Thiosocius teredinicola: one gene and its partners. The protein of the gene in region 3 interacts with the protein of the main gene of each other region in a pairwise test. Links are inferred from orthologs where the notes say so. Each region holds a gene or a part of one and is shown on either strand. Other genes may lie near its edges. The genes, in order: nusG, yhbY, rho and hfq.

Evidence for each region.
Region 1: the proteins of rho (region 3) and nusG interact in binary tests that used the Escherichia coli proteins (3 or more experiments, as listed by UniProt). The link is inferred for Thiosocius teredinicola from one-to-one orthologs.
Region 2: the proteins of rho (region 3) and yhbY interact in binary tests that used the Escherichia coli proteins (3 or more experiments, as listed by UniProt). The link is inferred for Thiosocius teredinicola from one-to-one orthologs.
Region 4: the proteins of rho (region 3) and hfq interact in binary tests that used the Escherichia coli proteins (3 or more experiments, as listed by UniProt). The link is inferred for Thiosocius teredinicola from one-to-one orthologs.

The regions. Positions count from the first base shown.
Region 1 is NZ_CP019936.1:4,351,756-4,355,057, forward strand. Bases 70-2,849 are described here. They hold nusG (transcription termination/antitermination protein NusG), read right to left. Parts: upstream 1,837-2,849; coding sequence 1,303-1,836; downstream 70-1,302. Other genes in these bases: rplA (50S ribosomal protein L1), read right to left, coding at 70-646; rplK (50S ribosomal protein L11), read right to left, coding at 646-1,080; secE (preprotein translocase subunit SecE), read right to left, coding at 1,838-2,215; tuf (elongation factor Tu), read right to left, coding at 2,439-2,849. Also shown: more of rplA, read right to left, coding at 1-69; more of tuf, read right to left, coding at 2,850-3,302. UniProt on the Escherichia coli protein: Part of the processive rRNA transcription and antitermination complex (rrnTAC). The complex forms an RNA-chaperone ring around the RNA exit tunnel of RNA polymerase (RNAP).
Region 2 is NZ_CP019936.1:3,286,304-3,289,796, reverse strand. What follows is about bases 299-3,269. They hold yhbY (ribosome assembly RNA-binding protein YhbY), read right to left. Parts: upstream 1,947-3,269; coding sequence 1,650-1,946; downstream 299-1,649. Other genes in these bases: ftsH (ATP-dependent zinc metalloprotease FtsH), read left to right, coding at 2,824-3,269; rlmE (23S rRNA (uridine(2552)-2'-O)-methyltransferase RlmE), read left to right, coding at 2,088-2,708; greA (transcription elongation factor GreA), read left to right, coding at 1,166-1,642; carB (carbamoyl-phosphate synthase large subunit), read left to right, coding at 299-1,140. Outside these bases: more of carB, read left to right, coding at 1-298; more of ftsH, read left to right, coding at 3,270-3,493.
Region 3 is NZ_CP019936.1:333,974-337,397, reverse strand. Bases 523-3,424 are described here. They hold rho (transcription termination factor Rho), read right to left. Parts: upstream 2,654-3,424; coding sequence 1,391-2,653; downstream 523-1,390. Other genes in these bases: rhlB (ATP-dependent RNA helicase RhlB), read left to right, coding at 3,360-3,424; trxA (thioredoxin TrxA), read right to left, coding at 2,840-3,166; murU (N-acetylmuramate alpha-1-phosphate uridylyltransferase MurU), read right to left, coding at 583-1,239. In the rest of the region: B1781_RS01580 (glutamate--cysteine ligase), read right to left, coding at 1-386. UniProt on the Escherichia coli protein: Facilitates transcription termination by a mechanism that involves Rho binding to the nascent RNA, activation of Rho's RNA-dependent ATPase activity, and release of the mRNA from the DNA template.
Region 4 is NZ_CP019936.1:3,409,020-3,412,515, forward strand. Bases 523-3,496 are described here. They hold hfq (RNA chaperone Hfq), read right to left. Parts: upstream 2,153-3,496; coding sequence 1,892-2,152; downstream 523-1,891. Other genes in these bases: hflX (ribosome rescue GTPase HflX), read right to left, coding at 523-1,797; miaA (tRNA (adenosine(37)-N6)-dimethylallyltransferase MiaA), read right to left, coding at 2,382-3,296; mutL (DNA mismatch repair endonuclease MutL), read right to left, coding at 3,341-3,496. In the rest of the region: FtsH protease activity modulator HflK, read right to left, coding at 1-401; more of hflX, read right to left, coding at 487-522. UniProt on the Escherichia coli protein: RNA chaperone that binds small regulatory RNA (sRNAs) and mRNAs to facilitate mRNA translational regulation in response to envelope stress, environmental stress and changes in metabolite concentrations.

The DNA of each region.
Region 1 (3,302 bases), 4.0 Mb from region 3 along the record:
ACGAGACCGTGATGCGCTGCATGTACACACCCTTGGCCGTGCTCGGCTTGAGCTTCTTCAGGTCATTGAGCAGCGCTTCGAGGTTCTGACGCAACGCGGCAGGGTCGAAGTCCACTTTGCCGATCGACGCGTGCACGATACCGGCCTTGTCGGTACGGAAGCGGGCCTGGCCCGACTTGGCGTTTTTGACCGCCTGCGCAACATCCGGCGTTACCGTGCCGACCTTCGGGTTGGGCATCAAGCCACGCGGACCAAGGATCTGGCCCAGTTGACCAACAACGCGCATCGCGTCAGGCGCAGCGATCACCACGTCGAAATCCAGATTGCCGCCCTTCACTTCGTCGGCCAGATCTTCCATGCCGACCTTGTCCGCACCAGCTTCGGCAGCCGCTTCGGCCGCAGGCCCCTGGGCAAAAACCGCTACGCGCACGGTCTTACCGGTGCCGTTCGGCAGCACGGTCGAACCGCGAACAACCTGATCGGATTTACGCGGGTCGACGCCGAGATTGACGGCAACATCTACCGACTCGCTGAACTTGACCGACGAGACTTCTTTCAACAACGCGAAGGCGTCTTCAACGGCATACAGCTTGGCCGGGTCGACCTTCTCGCGAATGGCCTTTTGGCGCTTTGACAACTTAGCCATTACTCAACCCCCTCGACATTCAGGCCCATGCTGCGTGCGGAACCGGCGATCGTGCGCACAGCCGCATCCAGATCGGCTGCCGTCAGGTCGGGTTCTTTGGTCTTGGCGATTTCTTCGAGCTGCGCGCGGCTCACGGTACCGACTTTCTCGGTATTCGGACGCCCGCTACCACTTTGAATACCTGCTGCCTTCTTAAGCAGGATCGCCGCAGGCGGCGTCTTCATGATGAACGTGAACGAACGATCATTGTAGACCGTGATCACGACCGGGACAGGCAGGCCTTTTTCGGTGTTCTGGGTCTGCGCGTTGAACGCTTTGCAGAACTCCATGATGTTGACACCGTGCTGACCCAATGCCGGACCGACAGGCGGACTCGGGTTGGCCTCTTGGGCCTTTACCTGCAGCTTGATATAAGCCTGGATTTTCTTTGCCACATTTACCTCGCTTCGGGTGCAAACGCCGAGGACTGATTACCTGGGCTCCCCGAGTTGTGTTGTGCTCACAGAGACAAGCCCTGTTCGCAAGAATTCGTATCGCCCCAGCCTGTGCCGGGAATCCGTCCATGGCGCGATTGTGAAGGCCTTTCCACCTCCGACCCAGGCCTCCTGCCCAGGCGTTGTCCACCCTGCGTCACGCCGCCGGCATGACGATCGCGGTCAACCCTTTTCGACTTGGCCAAACTCCAGGTCGACCGGCGTCGAACGCCCGAATATCAGGACCGAGACCTTCAGGCGGCTCTTTTCGTAATCGACTTCTTCAACGACGCCATTGAAGTCGTTGAACGGACCATCGATGACGCGTACCACCTCGCCCGGCTCGAACAATACTTTCGGCTTGGGCTTGTCGACACCCTCCTGCATGCGCTGCAGGATAGCGTCCGCTTCCTTGTCGGTGATCGGCGCCGGGCGGTCGCCGGTACCTCCGATGAACCCCATAACCTTGGGCACATCCTTCACCAGGTGCCAGGTGTCGTCGGTCATCTCCATTTGAACCAGAACGTAACCAGGGAAGAACTTGCGCTCACTGCGACGCTGGGAACCGGCACGCATCTCGACGACCTCTTCGGTCGGCACCAGGATCTCGCCAAACAAGTCCTGCATGCCGGCACGCTCGATACGCTCCTGCAAAGAACGCTTTACGTGCCCCTCGAAACCGGAATAGGCATGTACCACATACCAGCGTTTCGCCATATCAGTCCCCCTGACCGGTCAAATAACGCACGATGGCAAACAACAGCGCATCCACCGCCCACAGGAACAGCGCCGTAACAAGCACAGCAATCGTGATGATCAGCAACGTCTGCAACGTTTCCTGGCGACTCGGCCAGACAACCTTGCGCACCTCCGAACGGGAATCTACGGCGAACTGCCAGATGCTGCGACCAACCGCCGTCTGCAACGCGACACCGATTGCCACACCGACCACGGCCAGCAGGCCGATCAGGCGAATCCACAGAGCCTGGTCAGCCAAGGCATAAAAGCCGTAGACACCTGCGACGAGCAGGACCACTACTACCAACAGCTTGATGGTATCGAAACCCGATCCTGCGTCTTCCGTTTTAGCGTTCATTACCAGCCGAAAATGGCAGGCCAAGAGGGACTCGAACCCCCAACCTGCGGTTTTGGAGACCGCTGCTCTACCAATTGAGCTATTGGCCTAATAACTTTACCCAACACCTTGTTCAGTTACGCTCGGGAACTGATTCCCAGGCAGCCGAAAAGCCGTTGGCTTTAAAACACAAACGAGCCGCCCCATTCAGGGACGGCCCGTCGATCCCGTTAGGGCGTCGTGATTACTCGATAATCTTGGCAACGACACCGGCGCCGACCGTACGGCCGCCTTCGCGGATTGCAAATCGCAGACCTTCGTCCATCGCGATCGGCGCAATCAGCTTCACCGTCATCTTTACGTTGTCGCCCGGCATCACCATCTCGACGCCCTCAGGCAGTTCGCACGCACCCGTCACGTCCGTCGTACGGAAGTAGAACTGCGGACGATAGCCATTGAAGAACGGCGTATGACGACCACCTTCGTCCTTGCTCAGGACATACACTTCGGCTTCGAAGTGGGTGTGCGGGGTGATCGAGCCCGGCTTCGCCAGAACCTGACCACGCTCGACGTCGTCACGCTTGGTGCCACGCAGCAGAACGCCGACGTTGTCACCAGCCTCTCCGCGGTCGAGCAGCTTGCGGAACATCTCAACACCCGTACACGTGGTCTTGGTGGTGTCCTTGATACCGACGATCTCAACTTCGTCACCGACATTGATCACGCCACGCTCGATACGACCGGTGACCACGGTGCCGCGACCGGAGATCGAGAACACGTCTTCGATCGGCATGATGAATGCGCCATCAACCGCACGCTCCGGCGTCGGGATGTAGGTGTCCAGCGCCTCGACCAGCTTGTCGATCGACGGGGTGCCGATGTCCGAGCTGTCGCCTTCGAGCGCCTTGAGCGCCGAACCGACGATGATCGGGGTGTCATCTCCCGGGAATTCGTACGAATCCAGCAGCTCGCGAATCTCCATTTCGACCAGCTCGAGCAGCTCTTCGTCGTCGACCATGTCGGCCTTGTTCATGTACACAATGATGTACGGCACGCCAACCTGACGCGACAGCAGGATGTGCTCGCGAGTCTGCGGCATCGGGCCGTC
Region 2 (3,493 bases), 3.0 Mb from region 3 along the record:
AACCGCACAGCGACCGAGGCGGAGCAGGCGGTGCAGTTGGCAGCAGAGATCGGTTATCCGCTGGTTGTGCGTCCCTCTTACGTGTTGGGTGGCCGCGCGATGGAGATCGTGCACGATGAAGACGATCTGCGCCGCTACATGCGTGAGGCCGTTAAGGTCTCCAATGAATCGCCGGTGTTGCTCGACCGTTTCCTCGACGATGCGATCGAAGTCGATATCGATGCGATCTGCGACGGCGAAGACGTGCTGATCGGCGGCATCATGGAACACATCGAACAGGCCGGCGTGCACTCCGGCGACTCGGCGTGCTCGCTGCCGCCGTATACGCTGAGCAACTCGGTGCAAGATCGCATGCGCGAACAGATCCGCAAGCTGGCGCATGCGCTCAAGGTCGTCGGCCTGATGAATACGCAGTTCGCGATCAAGGGCGACGACATCTACCTGCTCGAAGTGAACCCGCGCGCCTCGCGTACCGTGCCGTTCGTGTCGAAAGCGACCAGCCGCCCGCTGGCCAAGATCGCAGCGCGCTGCATGGCGGGCAAGTCGCTCAAGGAGCAGGGCATCGATGGCGAGATTATTCCCAAGCACTACTACGTAAAAGAGGCAGTGTTTCCGTTCGTCAAATTCCCCGGTGTCGACACCCTGTTGGGCCCGGAAATGAAATCGACCGGCGAGGTCATGGGCGTCGGCCGCACCTTTGGCGAGGCCTATGCCAAGGCCAACGAAGGCGGCAGCGTGTTGTTGCCGCGCAGCGGCCGGGCGCTGCTATCGGTACGCGAGGCCGATCGGGCGCGTGCCGTCAGCGTGGCGCGCAAGCTGGCCGATCTTGGTTTCCAGATCTCGGCTACGCGCGGTACCTGCCGCTCGATCAGCGAGGCGGGCATTGAGTGCGCCGTGGTCAACAAGGTGAAGGAAGGCCGGCCGCATATCGTCGACATGATCAAGAACGACGAGTTCGATCTGATCATCAATACGACGGAAGGCAAGCAGGCGATCATCGACTCCGCATCGATCCGCCGCACGGCGTTGCAGCACAAGGTCAGCTATACGACCACGATTTCGGGCGCCGAGGCCGCGGTACTTGCATTGCAGCAGCCGGATCAATTGAATGTGAACAGCCTGCGCGAACTTCACGGTTGATCGCGACCGACGGAGGAGACGACGAATGGAAAAACATCCGATGACCCTGCATGGTGCCGAGCGCTTGCGCGCCGAGCTGAACGAACTGAAGAGCGTCAAGCGTCCGGCCGTGATTGCGGCGATATCCGAGGCGCGCGCGCATGGCGACCTGAAGGAAAACGCGGAGTATCACGCAGCGCGTGAGCAGCAGGGCTTTATCGAAGGTCGTATCAAGGACATCGAGGCCAAGTTGTCGCACGCTCAGATTATCGACGTGACCCAGGTTAATGCCGGCGGCAAGGTGATCTTCGGCGCTACCGTGGTGCTGCTCGATTTGAACACCGACAAAGAAAAGACCTACCAGATCGTGGGCGTCGACGAGGCCGATCTAAAGCACAACAAGATCTCGGTGACCTCACCCGTGGCGCGTGCCCTGATCGGCAAGAGCGAGGGCGACGAAGTCGCGCTCGAGGCGCCGGGCGGCACCCACGAATTCGAGATTCTCGAAGTCCGCTACGAGTAGTGCCGAATCAGGACGACGGCAACGCCACCTTCGGCTTTTCAGCGTTACGCCGAAACAGGATGAGCATCTGACCGATACTGTGAATCGGCTCGGCATGGGTCTTTTCACAGATGTCTTCGCCAATGGCGACGCGCGTTTCGCGGTCGGCGGCGATCTTCACTTTGATCAACTCATGCGAATCCAAGGCCTGCTCGATCTCGGCAATGACGCTGTCTTTAAGGCCGTGTTGGCCGACCCAGACGACGGGTTTCAGGTGGTGTCCAAGGCCGCGCAGGTGGCGTTTTTGAGATTCGGATAATTTCATCGCAAGGATTCGCAAAAAAGGCCGCCAACTATAAGCGAAATGCAGCAACTGGGGTACGTCGATTGCGGATTCTGAATCATGCCGAAGGCAGGGGATGGCATAATCCGGATTCGTTTTCCGGCCGATTGGCCTAAAACCTTCATGGCACGATCGAAAAGCAGTCACCGCTGGATGCAGCGGCATGTCAATGATGAGTACGTCAAACGCTCCAAGCGTGAAGGCTACCGCTCGCGTGCTGCTTACAAGCTATTGGAACTTCAGGAAAAAGACCGGATGATCAAGCCCGGTCAGGTGATCGTCGACCTGGGTGCCGCACCGGGTGGCTGGTCGCAGGTGGCGCACGATCTGGTTGGGCCAAAGGGAAAGGTAATCGCCTTCGACATCCTGCCGATGGATGAACTGCCCGGCGTGACGGTGATCCAGGGGGATTTCCGCGAGGATGAAGCCCTGGTCAAGCTCGACGCCGCCCTGGACGGACAGCCGGTCGATCTTGTGATTTCGGATATGGCCCCCAATGTAAGCGGGGTGGCTGCGGTGGATCAGCCGCGCGCCATGCATCTGTGCGAACTGGCACTGGATTTTTGCGAACAGCGGCTGCGTCCCGGCGGCGGCTTCGTCTGTAAAGTGTTCCACGGCGAGGGGTTCGACGACTGGATGCGCCAGGTGAAGGCGGATTTCGGTCGCGCCGTGACGCGCAAACCCAAGGCTTCGCGGCCCAAAAGCCGCGAGGTTTATCTGGTAGCCGGGAACTATCATTCGTAGTAGGTTACGAAAACGCTATGAGAAACTGGGGTCCCGTTGGGCGCCAACGATCAGCATGTTCGGTGTCATTGCCGAACGGCAACGCCTTTAGGCATGGGGAACTGCCGTGAACGACATGGCCAAAAATATCGTACTGTGGGTCATCATCGCCGTCGTGCTGATGACGGTTTTCAACAGCTTCACGGCGCAGAAACCCTCTTCGCCCGAACTCACCTATTCAAAGTTCATTGAGCAGGTCGAACGCAAGAACGTCGCCAGTGTCACCATCTATAAAGATGGTCGCATCGACGGCGTGATGACGTCCGGTAGCCGCTTCTCTACGGATGCGCCTGCCGACGACAAGCTGGTCGATCAATTGCTCAATGCGAACGTAGAGATCCGCGCCGAGCCGCCGGAAAAGCCGTCGATCCTGTGGAATATCTTGATCAACTGGTTCCCGCTGTTCATCCTGATTGGTCTGTGGATCTTCTTCATGCGCCAGATGCAGGGCGGGGGCGCAGGACGTGGCGCCATGTCGTTCGGCAAGAGCAAGGCGCGCATGCTCACCGAAGACCAGGTCAAAGTGACTTTCTCGGATGTCGCCGGCTGTGAAGAGGCGAAGGAAGAGGTCAAAGAGCTGGTCGACTTCCTCAAAGATCCGTCCAAGTTCCAGAAACTCGGCGGCAAGATCCCGAGCGGCGTGCTGATGGTCGGACCGCCCGGTACGGGTAAAACCCTGCTGGCGCGTGCGATTGCCGGTGAGGCCAAGGTGCCGTTCTTCACGATCTCCGGTTCGGACTTCGTCG
Region 3 (3,424 bases):
ATGCCGACCATCAACGGGCGAAGATCGAGCTCGGCGGCCTTGCGCTCACACTGCTGCCAGCGTGAACGCAGGGCATTGTGCATGGCGTCGAGCGCCCCCGGGGCCAGCAACAATGGCGCCGAATTAATCTCGAAGTTGAAACACGCCAGCTCCGGCACCACCATCGGATCGTCGACGGCGGCGAGAAACTCCTGGTTACGCGCAGCCGGCTGCGCGGATTCGTCGACCAACCAGCCTTCGATCTCGAAACCGAAATAGCGCTCGTCATCGGCCAGACGCTCGTCGGCAATCCAGTTCGCCAACAGCGCGGTTTCGGCATCCAGGCGCCGCCGAAACTCGGTGAATGCCGAGGCGTCGAATCGACTGTCGGTGATTTCCTGTCCCATGACCCCCTATCCGTCGGCCCGGGCGGAACCGGGCGGCTTTAACCCGATGATATACCCTTGTCCGCGGCTTGCACGCCGGGATCGGTCTTTCCGTCGATTCCGGCTGATCGGGATTGGAAGGCGGCAAACGCGGTGCACCCGAGTCGCTCGGCAACGCACACCCAAAGGTGACTCACCCGGAAATCCGTAGTGTCGATCAGTTGCGCAATTGCTCGTCGAGCGCTGCCAGTCGTTCAGGCGTGCCGACATCCGTCCACCGCCCGCGGTGGTGAAGACCGCTCACTTTGTCAGCGGCCATAGCCTCCCTGAGCAACGGCGCCAGCGGGAGTGCACCGGGCCTGCAGGCAGCAAACAGTTCAGGGTGATACAGGCCGACACCGCTGAAGGTCAGGCGTGGTTCGCCGTCGACCGCGACACGGCACTCGTGCAGAAAGAAATCCCCTTGCGGGTGATGTGGCGGATTGTCGACCAACACCAGGTGCGCCAGGTCACCGGCCGGCAGATGCAGCGCGGCAAAATCGATGTCGCTCCAGATATCACCATTGACCACGATGAACGGTTCGCCACCGAGCAGCGGCAACGCTTTGAATATGCCACCGCCGGTTTCCAGGGCCTTACCCTCACCTTCGGCCGAATACCGGATACGGACGCCCCACTTTTCGCCGTTACCAAGGGCCGTTTCGATCATTGCGCCGAGATGCGCGTGGTTGACGACGATATCGGTGATTCCGCTTTGGGCAAGCCGTTCCAGGTGCCAGGCGATCAGCGGCTTGCCCGCGACCTGCAGCAAGGGCTTGGGGGTGTGGTCGGTCAGCGGCCGCATGCGTTCGCCGCGGCCGGCCGCAAGAATCATCGCGCTACGAATCACACCGAACGCCGGGAGGCAGGCACGCCGGACACGCGCTCGGCCGGTTGACGGAATGCGCGAGCCAGCGAATGGACAAGCAGGGTAGTCGGCCGCCAGGCGGTGCCCGTGGAACGCACCGAGGACGACCAGGCGTGGGTCACGCCTTGGATTTCATCGCGTCGAAGAATTCCTGGTTGGTCTTGGTCGCCTTGAGCTTGTCGTACAGAAACTCCATGGCGGCCAGCTCGTCCATCGGATGGAGAATCTTGCGCAGAATCCACATCTTCTGCAGCTCATTCTCCGGCATCAGCAACTCTTCGCGGCGCGTGCCGGAGCGATTGATATTGATCGCAGGGAAGATGCGCTTTTCGGCGATGCGGCGGTCGAGATGGACCTCCATGTTGCCGGTACCTTTGAACTCTTCGTAGATCACGTCGTCCATGCGCGAACCGGTTTCGACCAGTGCCGTGGCAATGATCGTCAGCGAACCGCCTTCTTCGACGTTACGCGCAGCACCGAAGAACCGCTTGGGTTTCTGCAGGGCGTTGGCGTCGACACCACCGGTCAGCACTTTGCCCGACGACGGAATCACGGTGTTGTAGGCGCGTGCCAGACGCGTGATTGAGTCGAGCAGGATCACCACGTCCTTTTTGTGTTCGACCAGGCGCTTGGCCTTTTCGATGACCATCTCGGCAACCTGCACGTGACGCGCCGCCGGTTCGTCGAAGGTCGAGGAGATGACTTCGGCACGTACCGAACGCTTCATCTCGGTGACCTCTTCCGGGCGCTCGTCGATCAGCAGAACGATCAGGTAGCACTCCGGGTGGTTCATCGCGATGGATTGCGCGATGTTCTGCATCAGCATCGTCTTACCGGCTTTCGGCGGCGATACGATCAGGCCACGTTGGCCTTTGCCGATCGGCGCACACAGTTCGATGGTGCGTGCGGTGATGTCTTCAGTGCTGCCGTTGCCCATCTCGAGATGGAAGCGCTGGTTGGCGAACAACGGCGTGAAGTTTTCGAACAGAATCTTGTGTTTCGCGTTTTCCGGCTTGTCGAAGTTGATCTCGTCAACTTTGAGCATCGCGAAATAGCGTTCATTGTCTTTCGGCGGACGAATCTTTCCGGAAATCGTATCGCCGGTCCGCAGGCTGAAGCGCCGGATCTGGCTCGGTGACACGTAGATATCGTCGGGGCCGGCAAGATACGAAGAATCTTCGGAACGCAGGAAGCCGAAGCCGTCGGAAAGAATCTCCAGAACGCCGTCTCCGTAGATGTCCTCCCCCTTCTTGGCGTGTGCCTTGAGGATGGCGAAGATCAGGTCCTGTTTGCGGGAGCGCGCGACGCCCTCGATGTTCATGGATTGCGCCAGCTCATTGAGCTCTGGCACGGGCATTTTTTTAAGTTCGGTTAAGTTCATGTCCAGCCTTGGGGAACACGCTAGTTCTGTCGGAGTTGTCCGGGGGAAAGGCGCGAAAGCGCCGGCATCTGCTGAAAAGTAAAAATAGGAAGTGCGGCTCAGGGGGAGCCAGCCGGAAGTTTAGCACGCTCTGCGTGCGCGTAAAGGGTAAAAACAGCGGCGCCGGGGCGCCGCCTGTTCGCTGGTTTACAGGTTGCTGTCGATGAAAGCGGTAAGTTGCGACTTCGACACGGCGCCGACCTTGGTCGCTTCGACCTCGCCGTCCTTGAACAGCATCAACGTGGGAATGCCGCGAATGCCGTAGCGCGGCGGCGTGTTCGGATTGTCGTCGATGTTCAATTTGGCGATTTTGACGCGTCCGTCGTATTCGCCGGCAATCTCGTCAAGGACCGGGGCGATCATCTTGCAGGGGCCGCACCATTCTGCCCAGTAGTCCACCAGCACCGGTTCTGACGATTGCAGCACTTCGCTTTCAAAATTGTCGTCCGTTACATGAACGATCTTGTCACTCACTGACGTTCTCCAAATAAGTCGGAATACACAATATAGGTCGCCCGAAGGGCTCCCTGTCGCGTGGGAGAAGCCCATGCCCGGCGTTGCCGGACCACAACCTCTTTGCGCGGATACCGGCATTTGAGCCGATCAGTCCGCTTAATTCAAGCCCTTAGCGCTTGTCCTGACGGGATTTCAGGTATGCTTCCCGGCCATGAGCGAAAAACACCTGAGCAAGACCCGATTCGACAGTTTCCCCTTTTCCGAGGCCATCATGGA
Region 4 (3,496 bases), 3.1 Mb from region 3 along the record:
CGGTGCTGGAATTTGTTCACCTGGTCGACATTCACGACGTCGACGGTGTCGATGAACGGTAGCTTGAAGTGCGGACCGGGAGCCGTCACCACATGGTAGGCGCCGAAGCGTGTCACCACGCCGCGTTCTGCGGGCTCGACGATATAAAACGAATCCATTGCCAGGACCACGATCACCGCGAGAACAACGATGATGCCGACGCCGGCGAAACTGCCGCCGCCAGACGAACCGCCGCTGTCGCCCTCGTCACCGCCTCCGCCGCCACGACGTTTGCCGCCGAACAGCCCTCCCATCTTGTCCTGCAGTTTGCGGACAACTTCGTCGAGATCCGGAGGTCCCTGGTCACCACCCTTGTTATTCCAAGGGTCGCGATTGCCCCCACCCGGTTCATTCCAGGCCATGCATTACTCCCGTGCGCTGGTTCAATTCGATGTCATTAGGCGATTTATCGCGGCGATTCTACCAACAGTGCAGGGCGAAAGCCCATTACCCTGTTTGGTCAAACGCCGGCGGCTGGTCGCGCCACTGCGCTGCGAGGACGGATTCACGCTTCCTCAAGCGCTCGAAGTCCTGACGCCTGAGCTCCACTTCGAGTTCCCAACCCCCGTCACTGGCGTGGTTTTCACTGACGATGGCGCCCTGTTCGAACAGTAAGGCGCGCAGTCTACCGTCAGCCGGGCCCAATGAAACCCTCGTATTGATAATGTCGCTGCGGAACCAGTCGGCCAGCGCCCCCAACAGCAGCTCCACCCCCTGACCGGCCGCCGCAGACAGCCAGACGCGCTGCGGCCTGCCATCGGCATCCCGGTCAACCCGGGGCTCGGTGCCCGGTAACAGGTCGATCTTGTTGTACACCTCGATGCGCGGCACTTCGTCGGCGCCGATCTGCGCCAGGACATCCTCGACTTCGGCGATCTGTTCCGCCCGCTGCGCGCTGCTCGCGTCGACCACGTGCAGCAGCAGATCGGCCTCCACGGTCTCCTGCAGGGTGGATTTGAACGCAGCGACCAGCTCGTGCGGCAGGCGCGACACGAAGCCGACCGTATCCGCCAAAATGAGTGGCGCGCCGTCTTCGAGTTCGACCCGGCGGAGCGTCGGGTCGAGCGTGGCAAACAATTGATCGCGGGCGTACACCCCGGCCTCGGTCACCCGGTTGAACAGGGTCGACTTGCCGGCGTTGGTGTAGCCGACCAGGGAAACCGTCGGTACCTCGTTGCGGCGCCGCGAGCGACGCCCCTGCTCGCGCTGGCTGTCGACCCGTGCCAGGCGCTTGCCGATCTGGTCGATTCGTTGATTGAGCAGGCGGCGGTCGGTTTCGAGCTGGGTCTCACCCGGTCCGCGCAGGCCGATACCACCTTTTTGACGTTCCAAGTGGGTCCAGCCACGCACCAAGCGGGTCGACAGGTGGCGCAGTTGCGCCAATTCAACCTGCAGCTTGCCCTCGTGAGAGCGGGCGCGCTGGGCGAAAATATCGAGAATCAGGCCGGTGCGATCGAGCACACGGCACTCGAAGACCTTTTCGAGATTGCGTTCCTGGCTGGGTGACAAGGTGTTGTCGAAGATCACCAACTCGGCGCCCAGTGCCAACACCTGCTGGTGTATCTCTTCGGCCTTGCCGCTGCCGACATACAGCTTCGGATCGGGCACCTTGCGCTGACCCGAGATCAGGGCGAGCGGCTGCGCGCCCGCCGAGCTCGCCAACTCGGTGAACTCCTGCAGTTCTTCGGGTCGTGGGGCACCGTGCAGACCGACGTGCACGAGTACGGCTTTTTCGCCGCTTTGCGGACGTTCAAACACGACTGACGGTCACGTAGTTTTCAGCCACGCAGAACTCGTCGGCCCCGAGCCGGGGCTCGAGGTCGGACGCAGCAGTTCGGGCGAAAAATCTAAGTCAGGCGTTACCGGGTTCGGCCTCACCGTCACTATCACCATGCGCGTGCTGGATGCGCACATTGCGCGCCGGCACGACTGTCGAAATAGCGTGCTTGTATACCATCTGGCTGACACTGTTCTTTAACAGGACAACGAACTGATCGAACGATTCGATGGTTCCCTGCAACTTGATTCCATTCACAAGAAAAATAGATACCGGAACGCGCTCTTTGCGCAACGCGTTTAGAAACGGATCCTGAAGGCTTTGTCCCTTTGACATGGAGAGGGCTCCCTAGATTTATTTTGTTTAGGTTTAATTTGTCTTTACGCCAAACAACTCAGTGCGTAGATACGGTGCAGCGCTTCAGTCCAACTTGGCCAGCGCCACTGCACCAATCGATCCCTGTGTGTGCGATGCATGAAAACTATAGCACAGCGATTTACTCCGATAATTGGATTTATTAGCCGTCTCTTGGCTTTAGACCCGCTTCACAACATCACTTATGAAGTCAGCTCGGCGTAGCTTTCCCGCTTGAATTACTGATGATTGTCATTGCCTGTTTCAATACATCGCCAGCCTCGTCCAACCAATGACAATCTTTCTCACTACGCAACCAGGTCATTTGCCGCTTGGCCAGTTGGCGGGTCGCCGCCTGGCCTTTTTCGACCATTTCCTCGCGACTAAATTCCCCACGCAACCATGCCCACACCTGACGGTAACCGACCGAGCGCATCGACGGCATATCCGGATCGAGGTCACCCCGCCCCACCAGCCGCTCGACTTCATCGACAAACCCCTGCTCGAGCATGCGCACGAAGCGGTCGTTGATGCGCCGGTGCAGCTCGGCTCGCGACGCCGGACAACGCACCAGCTTGATCGCCTGGAACGGCATCCCCTCGCCCGGACCACCCTGCAACTCGCTCAACGGCTTGCCGGTCGCCTCGAACACCTCGAGCGCACGCAGGGTTCGTTGCGGGTCGTTGCGGTGGATGCGCTGCGCAGCGACGGGGTCGACCGACGCCAGGCGGGCATGCAGCGCCGCCAGGCCGTCTGACTTCAGCTCGCGCTCGAGGCGTTCGCGAATCGACGCATCGGCCGACGGCAGTTCGGACAGGCCATACTGCAGCGCGCGAAAGTACAACATGGTGCCACCGACCAACAAGGGGATTCGGCCACGTTGTGAGATTGCCGCCATCTCGGCCAGCGCATCCTGCCGAAAGCGGGCTGCCGAATAGGCCTCTGCCGGGTCGCAGATATCGATCAGGCTGTGCGGCGCCGCGGCCAGCTCTTGCGCTGACGGCTTGGCGGTACCGATATCCATGCCGCGATACACCATGGCCGAATCGACGCTGATCAACTCCACCGGCAGGTGCTCGCGCAGCGCGATCGCCAGGTCCGTCTTGCCCGACGCGGTAGGCCCCATCAGTAGAATGGCGGGCGGCAATGCGTTGGTCGCCGGCAAGGTGTTCAACGTCCGCGCAAGAACAGCTTGTCGAGCGACTGCATGTCCATCTGCGCCCAGGTCGGGCGACCGTGATTACATTGACCGCTGCGCTCGGTACTTTCTATATCGCGCAGCAGTGCGTTCATCTCCTCGATGCTCAGTCGGCGATTGGCACGCAC